2 regions of the Polaromonas sp. P1_G1 genome follow, and region 1 is predicted to be linked to the other one. Evidence: riboswitches for the same ligand, from Rfam matches in the RefSeq annotation. Region 1 holds a riboswitch; the other holds the start of a gene.

The links. Region 1 has a riboswitch for thiamine pyrophosphate ahead of thiC (phosphomethylpyrimidine synthase ThiC). Riboswitches for the same ligand answer to the same signal wherever they lie in the genome.
Region 2: it holds a riboswitch for thiamine pyrophosphate, as region 1 does, so the genes downstream of both, AC1D1Y_RS20495 (purine-cytosine permease family protein) here and thiC (phosphomethylpyrimidine synthase ThiC) in region 1, are expected to answer to the same signal.

What each region holds. Positions count from the first base shown of each region.
Region 1 covers NZ_JBFUBU010000017.1:12,251-20,915, forward strand. The annotation lists gene AC1D1Y_RS10525 (ribulose-bisphosphate carboxylase large subunit family protein) at 1-334, opposite strand, end outside; gene AC1D1Y_RS10530 (VOC family protein) at 359-898, opposite strand; gene AC1D1Y_RS10535 (TRAP transporter large permease) at 922-2,811, opposite strand; gene AC1D1Y_RS10540 (TRAP transporter substrate-binding protein) at 2,989-4,008, opposite strand; gene AC1D1Y_RS10545 (LacI family DNA-binding transcriptional regulator) at 4,122-5,186, shown strand; TPP riboswitch at 5,241-5,359, shown strand; gene thiC (phosphomethylpyrimidine synthase ThiC) at 5,441-7,360, shown strand; gene thiO (glycine oxidase ThiO) at 7,497-8,558, shown strand; gene thiS (sulfur carrier protein ThiS) at 8,551-8,665, shown strand, end outside.
Region 2 covers NZ_JBFUBU010000044.1:48,474-54,394, reverse strand. The annotation lists gene aat (leucyl/phenylalanyl-tRNA--protein transferase) at 1-88, opposite strand, end outside; tRNA gene AC1D1Y_RS20515 (tRNA-Asn) at 265-340, opposite strand; gene AC1D1Y_RS20510 (glycosyltransferase) at 511-1,512, shown strand; gene AC1D1Y_RS20505 (class I SAM-dependent methyltransferase) at 1,544-2,212, opposite strand; gene thiD (bifunctional hydroxymethylpyrimidine kinase/phosphomethylpyrimidine kinase) at 2,559-3,404, shown strand; gene AC1D1Y_RS20495 (purine-cytosine permease family protein) at 3,388-4,683, opposite strand; TPP riboswitch at 4,743-4,855, opposite strand; gene AC1D1Y_RS20490 (DEAD/DEAH box helicase) at 4,970-5,921, shown strand, end outside.

The DNA.
Region 1 (8,665 bases):
GGTCATAAAGATTGCCCGAGACGGTGGCCGCCAGCGTCGGCAGGTTGGCGCCTACATTGGCGACCGGGAAGGAGATGCGCACGCGCGCGCGCCGCCAGGGGCCGGTATGGCCTTTGCGTTCGAGCAGGGCGTTGGGCAGGCTGGGCGCGTTGACGGATTCGAGTTCGTCGATCTGCTCGACCGTGGCGCGCGCGCGCAGGCGCAGCTCGTCGGTCTCGCCTTCGACGCGCGTGAAGGTGCCGCAGGACTGTTCGCCCGCCATGACTTCGGCGACCTTCTCGGGCGCCAGCGGGGTTTCGATCAGGTAGGTGGCTTCAAAGCGGTCGGCTTGCATGGCGTGCGTCTTTTTTTAGGGGAATCAGAGTTTGCTGAGGTCGGGGAAGGGCCGCACCGGCTCGCTACCGTCCCAGTTCTCGGAGGAGGCGCGTATCAAGTCGAACATCTTGCCCTTGGGGCCGGCGACTTCGGAGAGCTCGATCACGGTGCCGGGGTGGTATTCGGTGTCGAAGTAGATGAAGCGGCCTTTTTCGCCGACTTCGCCGCTCATCACGGGCTTGAAGCCTTGCTTCAGCAGGCGCGCCAGGTCGGCGTCATAGTCGCTGGTCCAGTAGGCGACGTGCTGCAGGCCGGTGCGGCCGGCTTGCTGGAAGTCGCGGTACATGGAAGGCACGTCGTTGCGTGTCTGGATCAGCTCGACCTGCACAAAACCCGAGTTGGCCAGTGCCACCGAGTTGTGCGGCTCGTGCGCTTCACCCCTGTAGCTGTAGTTCTTGATGGGCACCTTGGGGTTGTAAAACCAGGGGCCCACGCCCAGGGTTTTGCTCCAGTAGTCCATCGCGGCCTCGATGTCGGGCACGACGTAGCCGAGCTGGCGGATCTCGCCAAAAAATTTGCTCATGGTTTGCTCCAGTGAAAGGGGGTTTAGTTTTTAAGGAAGCCGGTGGAGAACCAGGGCACGGCGGCCACCAGCGCCAGGCCTATGAGCAGCGCGCCCATGTAAGCCCAGATGTAAGGGATGCCTTCGTCAGGGTCGACCTTGCTGACCGCGCAGGCGCCGTAATAGCCGACACCGAAGGGCGGCGCGAACAGGCCTATGCCCATGGCGAAGATCACCACCATGGCGTAGTGCACGTCGTGCACGCCGACCATGCGGGCGATGGGAAACAGCAGGGGGCCGAACAGCACGATGGCGGGAATGCCCTCGAGCACGCTGCCCAGGATGACGAAGGCGACGATGGACACCGCGAGGAAACCGTAGGCGCCGCCGGGCAGGCTGCCCATGACGCGCGCCAGGTCCTGCGAGAAGCCCGACTGCGTGAGGCCCCAGGCCATGGCGGTGGCGGTGGCGCAGCCGATGATGAACATGATGGCGCCGGTCAGCGATGCGGTTTCGATCAGCATGGGCATGAGCCGGCGCCACGGGAACTGGCGGTACAGGAAGAGGCCGGCCAGCACCGAATAGAAGATGCCGATGGTGGACACCTCGGTGGCGGTGGCCACGCCCTCGACCACCGCGGCGCGGATCACAAAAGGCAGGATGATGGCGGGCAGGGCGATCAGCAGCAGCTTGCCGATTTCGCGCTTGCTGTGGCGCGCGACGCCGCTCAGGTCTTCATGGCGGTAGCGCCACCAGACGACGGTGCACAGCGCCGCGCCCAGCACCACGGCCGGCAGCAGGCCACCGGTGAACAGCGCGGCAATCGACACGCCGGTGACCGAGCCTATGGTGATCAGCACGATGGAGGGCGGAATCGTTTCGGTTTGCGCGCCGGTGGCCGACAGCAGGGCCACCAGGTCGCCGGGCTTGGCGCCGCGCTTTTTCATCTCGGGAAACAGCACGGGTGCGATGGCCGCCATGTCGGCGATCTTGGAGCCCGAGATGCCGGAGACCAGATACATCGCGCCTATCAGCACATAGCTGAGGCCGCCGCGCACATGGCCCAGCAGGCTGGCCAGGAACTGGATCATGGCCTTGGCCATGCCGGTCATCTCGATCAGCGCGCCCAGGAAGATGAACAGCGGCACCGCCAGCAAAATCATGTGCGACATGCCTTCGTCCATGCGGCCGACCATGACCAGCAGCGGGGTGGACGTCGTGAGCGCGAGGTAGCCGAAGGTGGCCAGCGCGAAAGAGAAGGCAATCGGCACGCCGGACAGCACGGTGCCGGCGACGACGGCCACAAAAAAGAGGATCAGGTTGAGTTTGCCCAGCGGCTGCAGCAGCGGCTGCGCGAACCAGAACAGCAAGACCACGGCGGCTGTGCCGGCCAGCGCGATGCCGGTCTGCTTGAAGGTGCTGATGCGCAAGAGGCGCAGCACCGCCACGATGACCATCAGCGCCATGCCGATGGGGATGGCCGAGGCGCGCCAGGCGTTGTTGACTTCCATGGCCGCGGTGACGATGAAGCTCTCTTCATAAGCGTATTCCGAGGCCGGGTAGATCACCAGCACCAGGAAGGCGATCGATGCGGTGATCGCCAGGGTGTCTAGCAGCGCGCGAGTATGCGGCTTGACGTTGTTGACCAGCGCCGTCATGCGCATGTGCTCGCCGCGGCGCAGCGCGACGACGGCACCCAGCATGGACAGCCACAAAAACATGATGGAGGCCAGTTCGTCCGACCAGACCAGCGGCGCATGAAAAACGTAGCGCGAGACCACGCCGGCGAACAGCACAAAGATCTCGGCCAGCACCAGGGTGGCGGCGATGGATTCCACCACAAAGCCCAGGCCGCGATCTGCCTTGTGCGCGAGGCTACTCAGTGCGTTGGCGGGTGGGGCGCCTGGAGATGGCTCGGTAGGGATGTGGGACATGCGGTCAAACTCCGGGAGAAGGCGAGGGGACTGGGGCTGCTGGTTTTACACCTTCCCCCGCTGGGGGAAGGTGGGGATGGGGGCTTGCGGCCTTGGAAGAAGCGCTTGCTCAAGCGCCGCTGGCCCCCACCCCCGCCCTCCCCCAGCGGGGGAGGGAGTAAGAGAGGGGAGAACTGCTTACGCGAGCTTGCCGACTGATTGCTCCAGCAGCCCCCAGGCCTCACCCCCAAAACGCTCTTTCCACTCGCCATAGAACCCCGCTTCGCGTAGCTTGGCGCGGAAACTGTCGGCCGTCGGGCGGTTGATGGTGAGGCCCTTGGACTGCAAATCGGCCACCACGGTTTCGTTGAGCTTTTTGATGTCGTCGCGCTGTTGCAGGCCGGCTTCGTTGATGGCGCGGGCCACGATGGTCTTGAGGTCGGCGGGCAGCTTGTCCCAGGCGCGGCCGTTGGCGATGAACCAGTAGCCGTCCCAGATGTGGTTGGTCAGCGAGCAGAACTTCTGCACTTCATACAACTTGGCGACCTGGATGATGGGCAGCGGGTTTTCCTGCGCGTCGACGATCTTGGTCTGCAGCGAGGAATACACCTCGCTGAACTGCAGGCTGGCCGGCGCGGCACCCAGGCCCTTGAACATGGAGATCGACAGCGGGCTCACGGGCACGCGTATCTTCAGGCCGTCCATGTCTTTCGCCGTGGTGACCGGCGCCTTGCTGCTGGTGGTCTGGCGGAATCCGTTGTCCCACATCTTTTCAAACGCATAGAGACGGCTCTTGCTGATGGCTTCGCGCACGTGCGCGCCCAGCTTGCCGTCCATGGCGCCCCAGACCTGGTTGTAGTCGCTGAAGGCAAACCCCACGGCGTTGATGGCGGCCACCGGCACCAGCGTGGCGATGACCAGCGCGGACGGTGTGAAGAACTCGATGCCGCCGGAGCGCACCTGGGCCAGCATGTCGGTGTCACCGCCCAGCTGGTTGTTCGGGAAGATCTTGATCTCGACGCGGCCGTTGCTTTCTTTCAGGATGCGGTCGGCGGCCTGCTGGGCGCGGATGTTGAGCGGATGGGTGACGGGCAGGTTGTTGCCGTACTTGTAGGAGAACTCGGCGGCGCGGGCCACGGAGGGCAGGGCGGCGGCGATGCCGGCGGCGGAGGCTGCGGACAGGGTGCGCAGCACGCTGCGGCGGGTGACTTCGGTCATGGTTGTCTCCAGTTTTGTTTTGATGCAATTTGATGCATCATTGGGTGAATGCAGCGCAACGATAGGTGCAGGGCATTCAATCGTCAAACGAGAAAAATGATGGATTTTGATGTATGAGGGTTATCCCTGATGGATCGAAGGGGCCGCAGCAGCGGGCGCGCGTGGTGGACATCGCGCGCGCCGCCGGCGTTTCCACCGCCACTGTAGACCGGGTGCTGAACCAGCGTCCCGGCGTGCGCGGGGCCACCGCGCAGAAGGTGCTCAAGGCCGCGGCCGAGATGGACTACCTGCCCGAGACGGGGCTGTATGCCGCGCTGGCGGCGCCGCCCATGCGGCTGACGTTTCTGTTGCCCGACGGCAGCAACCGTTTTATCCGCATGCTGGGCGACACGGTGGGCTACTCGCAGGAACACCTGACGCCCTTCAACGTGAAATGCCGCACCGAGCTGTTTGAAAGCTTCAACCCGCAGCAACTGGCTGCCAGCCTGCAGCAGCAGGGCAAGCGCAGCGACGGCATCGCCTTCATGGCGCTGGAGCACCCGGCGGTGCGCGAGGCCGTCAGCGAACTCGCCGAAAAAGGCGTGCCGGCCATCACGCTGATCTCGGACCTCTCGGGTTCGCAGCGCGCAGGCTATGTGGGCCTGGACAACCGCGCGGCCGGGCGCACGGCCGGCTACCTGGTGGGCCGCTTCATCGCGCCCGGGGCGCGGGGCGGCAAGGTGGCGCTGATCGCCGGCTCGCTCAGCTATCGCGCGCATGAGGAGCGCGAGGCCGGCTTCCTGCACGTGATCGAGGAGATGTTCCCGACGCTGCAGGTGGTGGGCCTGCGCGAAGGGCAGGACGACGCGCAGAAAAATTACCAGCAGACGCGCACGCTGCTGGAGCAATACCCGGACCTCGCGGGCATTTACAACATCGGCGGCGCCTCGGACGGCGTGGCGCGCGCGCTCAAGGAAATGGGGCGCGAGCACAAGGTGGTCTTCATAGGCCACGGCCTTACGCCCGACACGCGCGCCATGCTGATAGACGGCAGCATGGACGCGGTGATCACCCAAAGCCCGCAGTCGGCCATGATGAGCTGCGTGCGCATGTTCACCAACCTGCGTGATGGGCGCGATGTGATGAGCGGTGTCGACGCCGTACGAAGCCAAGTCATCTTCAGGGAAAACCTGCCCTAGAGCCGGCTCTTGATGGCTGCCGTTGCCACGAAAGGCGTGGATGCATACAATGGCCCTAGCTTGTCGGGGTGCCAAGATTTCCGTAAGGAGTATCGAGGCTGAGATCGCAGTATGCGAGACCCGCTGAACCTGATCGGGGTCATCCCCGCGTAGGGAACAACGCAATTGGCTCCGGCACTCCGTAGCGGCACTCCCAGACGCCGCCCATGGACCTCCCGGCTCCCCAGCAGGCACCCCACCTCCTGGAGAACCACATGGCCAAAACCCGACTCACCGTTGACACCCAAGACCTCACGAGCCGCATCACGCGCGCGCCGTTTCCCGGCTCGAAGAAGATCTACATCGAAGGCTCGCGCCCCGACATCCGCGTCCCCTTTCGCGAGGTCACGCTGACCGACACCCTGGTGCACGAAGGCGCCGGTGAGCCGCGCCGCGAGGCCAACCCTCCCCTGCGCCTGTACGACGCATCGGGCGTCTACACCGACCCGGCTTCTCCGATCGACATCACGCGCGGCCTGCCGCCGCTGCGCGGCGCCTGGATCAACGAGCGCCAGGACACCGAGGCCCTGCCCGGCATCAGCAGCGCCTACGGCCGCGAACGCCTGAACGACCCGGCGCTGGCCGCGCTGCGCATGGCGCATGCGCCCGTGCCGCGCCGCGCCAAGGCGGGCGCCAACGTGTCGCAAATGCATTACGCGCGCAAAGGCATCATCACCCCCGAGATGGAATACATCGCGGTGCGCGAAAACCTGGTGCGCGCGCAGCTGGCCGAACGCCTGGCGACCGAGCGCATGCCGAAAAAAGGGCATTCCTTCAATGCCGCGATTCCGGAGCAGATCACCGCCGAATTCGTGCGCGACGAGGTGGCCCGCGGCCGCGCCGTCATCCCGAACAACATCAACCACCCCGAGAGCGAGCCGATGATCATCGGCCGCAACTTCCTGATCAAGGTCAATGCCAACATCGGAAACTCGGCGGTCACGTCGAGCATTGAGGAAGAAGTCGACAAGCTGGTCTGGTCGATCCGCTGGGGCGCCGACACCGTGATGGACCTCTCGACCGGCGAGAACATCCATGAAACCCGCGAATGGATTCTGCGCAACTCGCCGGTGCCCATCGGCACGGTGCCGATCTACCAGGCACTCGAGAAAGTCAACGGCAAGGCCGAGGACCTGACCTGGGAAATCTTCCGTGACACACTGATCGAGCAGGCCGAGCAGGGCGTGGACTACTTCACCATCCATGCCGGCGTGCGCCTGGCCTATGTGCCGCTCACGGCAAACCGCCTGACCGGCATCGTCTCGCGCGGCGGCTCCATCATGGCCAAGTGGTGCCTGTCGCACCACAAGGAGAGCTTTTTGTACGAGCGCTTTGACGAGATCTGCGAGATCATGAAGGCGTATGACGTGTGCTTCTCGCTGGGCGACGGCCTGCGCCCCGGCTCTATCGCCGACGCGAATGACGAGGCGCAGTTCGCCGAGCTGCACACGCTGGGCGAGCTCACGCAGATCGCCTGGAAGCACGACGTGCAGGTGATGATCGAGGGCCCCGGCCACGTGCCGCTGCAGCTGGTGAAGGAAAACGTCGACAAGCAGCTCGAGGCCTGTTTCGAAGCGCCTTTCTACACGCTGGGCCCGCTGATCACCGACATTTCGCCGGGCTACGACCACATCTCCTCGGCCATGGGCGCGGCCAACATCGGCTGGTACGGCACGGCCATGCTGTGCTACGTGACGCCCAAGGAACACCTGGGCTTGCCGAACCGCGACGACGTGAAGCAGGGCCTGATCGCCTACAAGATCGCCGCGCACGCGGGCGACCTGGCCAAGGGCTACCCGGGCGCGCAGATGTGGGACAACGCGGTCTCCAAGGCGCGCTTCGAGTTCCGCTGGGAAGACCAGTTCCGCCTGGCGATAGACCCCGACACGGCCATGGCCTACCATGACGAAACGCTGCCGAAAGAGAACGCCAAGGTCGCGCATTTCTGCTCCATGTGCGGGCCGAAGTTCTGCTCGATGAAAATCTCGCAGGAGGTGCGCGAGTTCGCGCGCCTCAACCCGGCCACCACCACGCTGGCGCCTGCGGCCGGGACGATTCCAATCAAGCAGATCGCGACCGGCTTCGAGGAAAAAGCCAAGGAGTTCCGCGAAGGCGGCAGCGAGATTTATTCTTGATGAAATGGCCCCTCTTATTCCCTCTCCCTCTGGGAGCGGGTTAGGGTGAGAGCTCCCCGAGTTTGATGGATTTTTATGGTTGACATGCCGCTGGCCCCCACCCCAACCCTCCCCCAGCGGGGGAGGGAGTAAAACCATGAGCGCACTCCACATCGGCATCGCAGGCGCGGGCCTGGCCGGCCGCACGCTGGCCTGGCGCCTGCTGCGCGCCGGCTGCCGCGTGAGCCTGTTCGATGCGCGGGCGCGCGGCGACGTCGCCACGGCGTCGATGACGGCGGCGGCCATGCTGTCGCCGCTGGCCGAACTCGCCGTGTCCGACGACGCCGTGTTCGCGCTGGGCCAGCGCTCCATGCAGCTGTGGCCGCTGTGGATAGGCGAGCTGGCCGATGCGGGCCTGCCGGTGTATTTCCGCCATGAGGGGACGCTGGTCGTGGCGCATGCGCCCGACCAGAGTTCACTGTCGCATTTCGCTGGTTTGTTGCAGCACAAGCTGCCCGAGGCCGTGCGCGCGCAGGTGCACACGCTGGACGCGGCCGCGCTGGCCCGTGCCGAGCCGGCGCTGGCCGGGCGCTTTGGCAACGGCCTGCTGCTGGACGGCGAGGGCCAGCTGGCCAACGACCAGTGGATGGCCGCGCTCGCGGTGGAGATAGACCGGCTGGGCGGCACGTGGCTTGAAGGCGTGGCGGTCGACGCCGTGGAAGACGATCACATCGAGTGCGCGGGGCGGACCTACGGCGTGGATGTCGCGGTCGATGCGCGCGGTGTGGGTGCCAGGGAAAGCTGGCCGCAACTGCGCGGCGTGCGCGGCGAGGTGCTGACCGTTGAATGCGCGGGCGTGAGCCTGCAGCGCCCGATACGCCTCATGCACCCGCGCTACCAGCTCTACGTGGCGCCGCGCCCCCATCACCAGTTCGTGGTCGGCGCGACGGAACTTGAATCGGAAGACACCGGGCCGGTGACCTTGCGCTCCACGCTGGAGCTGGGCAGCGCGCTGCACAGCCTGCACCCGGCTTTTGGCGAGGCGCGTGTGTTACGCCTGGCGGCGGCCTTGCGCCCGGCGCTGGACGACCACAGGCCCACGATTGCGCAGCGGCACGGCGTGTGGCACATCAATGGCCTGTACCGCCACGGCTACCTGTGCGCGCCGGCGCTGGTCGAGGACCTGGTCCATCAACTGTTGGGACAGAACCATGAGTGACATGACAACGACGATCAACATCTCGCTGAACGGCGAAACCATTCAAACCGACGCGCCTACCTTGCAGGCCTTGCTGCTGGCGCGCGGCTACCCGCTGCAGGGCGCGT
Region 2 (5,921 bases), on a different contig from region 1:
CGGGGTCGTGATGGCCCCAGGCTTCTTCCAGCGGTGGAAAGCTTTCACCGGGGGCAAGCCAGGGCACGGGACGTGGTAGTTTTCCCATGGCTTAAAAGCGCATCGGCATGAAACGGCGGGCCGGGAAGGGCATGCGCCATGGTAGCTGAGCGGATTTTGGTGGCAAGGCCGGCGAGCGATGGCGTGGCCTGATGCTCAGGTTTTGCGGGGCCCGGCGGCGCAAAAAAAATGGGCACTACAAGAGTGCCCATTTTCGGAATTAACTGGCTCCTCAACCTGGGCTCGAACCAGGGACCTACGGATTAACAGTCCGGCGCTCTACCAACTGAGCTATTGAGGAATACAGCCTTAGATTATAGCGTCATTTTTTGCATTTTTTAAGCCCGAGGCATTTCCTCCAATGGCTTCTTGTTGGTCGAAGCATCGCAGTAGCGAGCGTGGAGGTGCAGGGCACTGCCCGGCGCCGAGGGCCGAGTGACGTTCTCATTGGTGATAACCTCATGCCTCACTATGCAACTCAACCAGATCGACACTCCGAGCCAGGCCCAGGTAAGTCGCAAAATCACTTATGGAATATCCCTGGCCTGTTGCGCACTCGCACTGGCTTCATGGTTGCTTTGGCAAAAGTACCTGGTTGGTGCAGTCATCCTCGCCGGACTTTGCCTCATAGGGGGAGTTTTTCTTGCGATTGCCCATCGTGCAAGAAATCGCCAAGCCCCAGCCACCGCTGGCGCTGGTGTTGGACGTAGTGAGGCGAAGACGAACTCCTTGATCTCCGTCATCATCTGCAGCATCGATCCAGTCAAATATGAACTGGTCTGCGCCAATCTCAAGGAGCGTTTTGGTGATTCACCGTATGAGGTGATCGGCATCCATGATGCCAAGTCCTTGTGCGAGGGTTACAACAGGGGTGTTGCGAAAAGCCGGGGCGAGATTCTGATTTTTTGCCATGATGACATTGAGATCATTTCACTGAATTTTGTCAGCCTGGTTCGCGAGCATTTGCGAACCTTTGATGTCATCGGATGTAGCGGCACGGTTCGGCTGAAGGACAGTCGATGGATGAGCAGCGGTGACCCTTATATCTGCGGCGCGGTCGCCTATCCCGCTACCAAGGCATGGCCGAGTGATCTTTTTCATGTGTCGATGTGGGGTGGCCCGGAGGTGACGCAGATTGGCGGTGTCCAGGCATTGGACGGGGTTTTTATCGCCGCCAATCGCCGTGTCGTCGAGTCGATACGTTTCGATGAAGAAACGTTTGACGGCTTTCATGTGTACGACACGGACTTTACGTATGCTGCTTTTTTGCACGGCTTCAGCTTAGCCGTGTGCAAGGACATCTTGCTTGCCCATAAATCCGTCGGAGATTTCGCGGGCAGTTATAAGACCTATGCGGGTAAATTCCGGGAAAAATACAAGGATCACCTGCCCGAAGAAACGAGTGACGGCATATGCGAGCAGTCCAACTATCGAAATGTCACCCACGCACAAATGTGGAAAGTCTGGGCTTAGCCGTTTCCTGATTTGAAGGCACCACGGCCAGTTATCGGGGTATGGCGCTGATAACGTATTGCCCCGGCATTGCATCGTTCACCGCCATTTGCGGGTCGGCGCCTGTCAGCCTTGCAAGCTCTCCAATGAGGGGCAGAAACTGCTCCCTGCTAGGGTCCGCAAAGATCCTGGGTATACAGGCGGTGACGGTAAACCCGGTGTCATGGAACATTTCCAGAATAGTCTGCCTGGAGAAAAACCGCAAATGGGTTCTGTCCAGAAGGCCGGTGTCTTCGTAGCGAAAATCGCCAATGCTCAATTTGGCTTGCAAGGACCAGTGCTGCACATTGGGAATGCAAGCGGCAATGCACGCGTTTTTCGGCATGACGCTGCGAACCTGGCGCAGGACCTTCCAGGGGTCCCTGAGGTGCTCGAGCGTGTCACCGAAGATCCAGCAGTCCCTGTCTGCATTTTCCTTCCAGAAAGCATCGCCTGCGGTTTCGATGTCAAGGACCTGGCTTTGGTCACAGTAGCGCTGTGCAAGTTCTGCGTAGGCTGGATCTATCTCAATGCCAAGGTAGTGGCAGCTTGGCGATAGTTTCTTGAACTCCCTTGCCAGGGCGCCCGAACTGCATCCCACTTCAATCAACTTTTTGGCTCCCCAAGGAATAATATCCAGAAGGTCGGGATTGTGAAATTCGTGAACCGGGGTTTGACTCATAAGTTTGGACTCTAAGTGCGGCCAGCTATCTGGAGGGGAGTTGCGAACAAACTTTGAAAAGCATAACGCAAAGCCTGGAGGAGGTTCATTCTATGTTTCCTGTCGCGGCTTCACGACGGGAAGCAAGCTGTGCCCGCAAAAAAAACATGCATGTTCTCGGCATTCGTGATATCAATCGGAGCGCATCGCGATGGCCGCAGTCCCGCCGAGGAGACGAGCGCTCCCATAACTTGTGGGTCATGCCGCGATAATCGACCGCGCATAGCCTTCATCGGCGCGACCAGTCACGCAGTACACATGATGTAGCTGGCGCACCCCAACCCAGCTTGAGGCCATGGACAAACGAATGACGGACTCTCTTTTTGACCACGAATACCCCCGCGTGCTGAGCATCGCGGGATCCGACAGCGGCGGCGGGGCCGGCATCCAGGCCGACCTCAAGACCTTTGCCGCGCTGGGCTGCTACGGCATGACGGCCATCACCGCGCTGACGGCCCAGAACACGCGCGGGGTGCGCGCCATCCACGGCGTGCCGCCGCAAATGCTGCGCGACCAGATAGATGCCGTCATCGAAGATATAGGCGCGGACGCGGTGAAGATAGGCATGCTGCATGCGCCCGACATCGTGTTGACGGTGGCCGAGGCGATTGACCGCCACGCACTGCCGAACGTGGTGCTGGACCCGGTCATGGTCGCGACCAGCGGCGCGGTGCTGATCGACAACCCGGCGATTGCCGTCCTGGTGCGCGAGCTGTTTCCGCGCGCCGTCCTGATCACTCCCAATCTCGATGAAGCTTCGCTGCTGGTCGGCCGGCCGCTGACGAACGAAGAGGCTATGCAAGCCGCGGCGCAGGAACTATTGGCCAAAGGCGCACGCGCCGTGCTGCTCAAGGGCGGGCACTTGCCCGGCGACGTGGTGAGCGACCTGCTGGCGACGCAAAGCGGCGAACTGCACTGGATGCGCGGGCCGCGCATTCCCAGCCCCAACACCCACGGGACCGGTTGCACGCTGTCGTCCGCGATTGCCGCACACCTGGCGCTCGGGAAACCCCTGCTGGAGGCCGTGCAGCTGGCGCGCGACTTTGTGCGCGGGGCGATGGCGGCCGGCGCCAGGGTGCGCACAGGCGCGGGCAGCGGGCCGCTGAACCACGGCTACGCGCCCATCGCGATGCGGCTCAAGCCGCTGCGGTAACTCCCAGGGAGTTGGCGCGGGTGAATCGCGCCAAGGCAAAAGTCAATACCAGCGTCGGCAGCGCAGCGCCCCAGTCGGGCGCGAACTTCGCGCACAGGTGGTAGCAGGCAATGCCCAGCAGCCAGATCGCGACGGCACTGGTGTTCACCTTGCACCCGGCCACCAGCGAGGCGATATTGGCCGTGCCGGCCAGCCGCGCCAGAATCACGCCGTACAGGGGCACGAACACCGAGCTGAGCATCAGCAAAAACGGCTCCAGGCTGTGCATGGGCAGCACCAGCGCCAGCGCGGTGCACAGCAGGGCCAAGCCCACGCCCCAGCGGCGCACGCTCCAGGCCGGCTTCAGGCTGTGGCCCGCCACCGAGCCCGAGTACAGGTCGCCGTAAGCGTTGTCGACCTCGTCGATCAAAATCAGTCCCAGCGCGATCAGCCCGCCCTGCGCCAGCAGCAGCGCCGCGACCAGGTCGGTACTGGGTGTGGTGACGGCCACCAGCACGCCCAGCGCGTAACACCAGATATTGGCGATGGCATAACCCAGCCAGGTGCCGCGCAGTGCGCTCTTGCCGTCACGCCCATGGCGCGCGAAATCCGCCACCAGCGGCAGCCACGAGACCGGCATCGCGATCACCAGGTCCAATGCGGAGAGCGTGCTCATGCCGCCTGTGCCGGGGCGGTTCCAGAGCGCGGCCAATCCTTGCGCATCGGCTTTGACGAGGAACTGCCAGCTCAGCCAGAACAATGAAGCGATGACCAGCGGCAAGCCATAGCGGCCTATGAATTTGCGCACCAGCTTGACCATGGAGCCCGACAGCAGCGCCAGCAGCACCGCGCCCCAGAGCAAGGTAGCCAGCAGAGGCCACAGGACTCCAGTAAAACCGCCGGACTGGCGTGCGATGGCCAGCGTGCCGTCGCGCATAACCACGAGCTCAAAGGTGGTCCAGCCTATCAGCTGCACGATGTTGAGCAGCACCGGCAGGCGCGCGAAACTGCTGCCGTAGGTGGCATGCATCAGCCCGGCGCTCGAAAGCCCGCTGTCGCAGCCGATCTTGGCCGTCCAGGCCAGCAGGCCTGCGCCCAGGATGGAACCGCAGACGATCACCGCCAGCGCCGTCTGCGTGCCCAGGGCCGGCACCAGGTAGGCGCCTATCTGCATCACCAGCAGGCCCACGCCCAGGCTGAGCCAGAGCGCCGCATGGTCGCTCCAGCCGAACAGGCGGTCGCCCGCGGGCAATGGCGCGAGCGCGGTGTTGCCGGCGGCGGAAGTGGAAGTTGTGGTCATCAGCGTTTCCGATCGTCGTCAATGCGAGGTCGGCCTGCCTGAAGCCCGCAAGAACAGCGGGCCTTTGGAACATGCTTCCCTGCGCGAGGATTACCTCAATCAGGTTCAAAGGGACTTTCTCAGCCGCCGCCGTCCGCTCTTGCGAACCACAGCAACACCCCCAGCGAAAGCGCCCTTGCGGGCACTGCGCAAATTGTAGGCGGATTCATTCCGGTGGTCTTGACTACGCCCGGCATGCCACGGCCGCGTGGACAATCAGGCCCATGCATTTTTGCCAACACATGCCATGGCCGCGGTGAAACGCCAGCCCCCGGCGCCGGGCCGGTTTCGCCCGCGCCTCACGTTGCAGACCCTTACGCGCGGCGACGGCCTGCTGGGCATGAAACCCGCCGGCCCCTTCGGCCCGCGCGGCGACAGCGTCACCGTGGCGCGTGTGGACTGGACCTATGCCACCGGGGCCGGCCTGCGTTGGGAAACGCCTGCTCCCAACACGGTGCTCAACAGCCGTGCCGCGCCCCTCCAGGCCCTGGAGGACGCGCAGGGCAGGGAAGTCCTGATGCAGCGTGACCTGGCGGCCGAGGCCGAGGCGCTGGACAGCCTCTGGACACTGGGCCTTCATCCCGTGCCGGCCGACACCTTGCAATGGCGCAGCGAGGAGGCCGCCGTCGGCCATGAACACCTGTGGTCGCTGCTGCAGGAAGATTTTTTCGGTGATTTCTGGGCCGAGCGGCTGCCCGCCTTGCAGGCCCAGGGCTGGGCGGTCGTGGTCCGGCCCGGCTTTGCGCATGAGAGTGTGCCCGTGGACGCCTGGCGCCTCATCGTCAGCCCGGACACCGGCGAGGTGCTGGGCAAGGAGGTGGCGGCGCCCCTGCGCGGCCGCGCGCCCGCCGTGACCGCGCTGGGCCTGCCGGCACGTGAAGGCTCATGGTTGCTGACGCTGGGCGTGGAGGTCGACGGCCAGACCCTGGACCTGGCGCCCATGCTGGCCGACCTGCTGCGGCGCGACCAGCGCTGGCTCAATACCCGCCAGGTCTTTGCGATCGACGACGCGGCCGTGATCCTGCTGCGCGCGCCCGGTGGCAAGCGCATCGAGGCGCCGGCCGCCTTGCTCAAGGCCATTGTGGGCGCCATGCTGGATTTGCTGACCGACCCGCAACGCGGACACGGGGAGGGGCCGCTGCGGCTGTCGCCTTGGGACGCCTGGCGCCTTGACTCATTGGACACCGGGGCCGGACGCG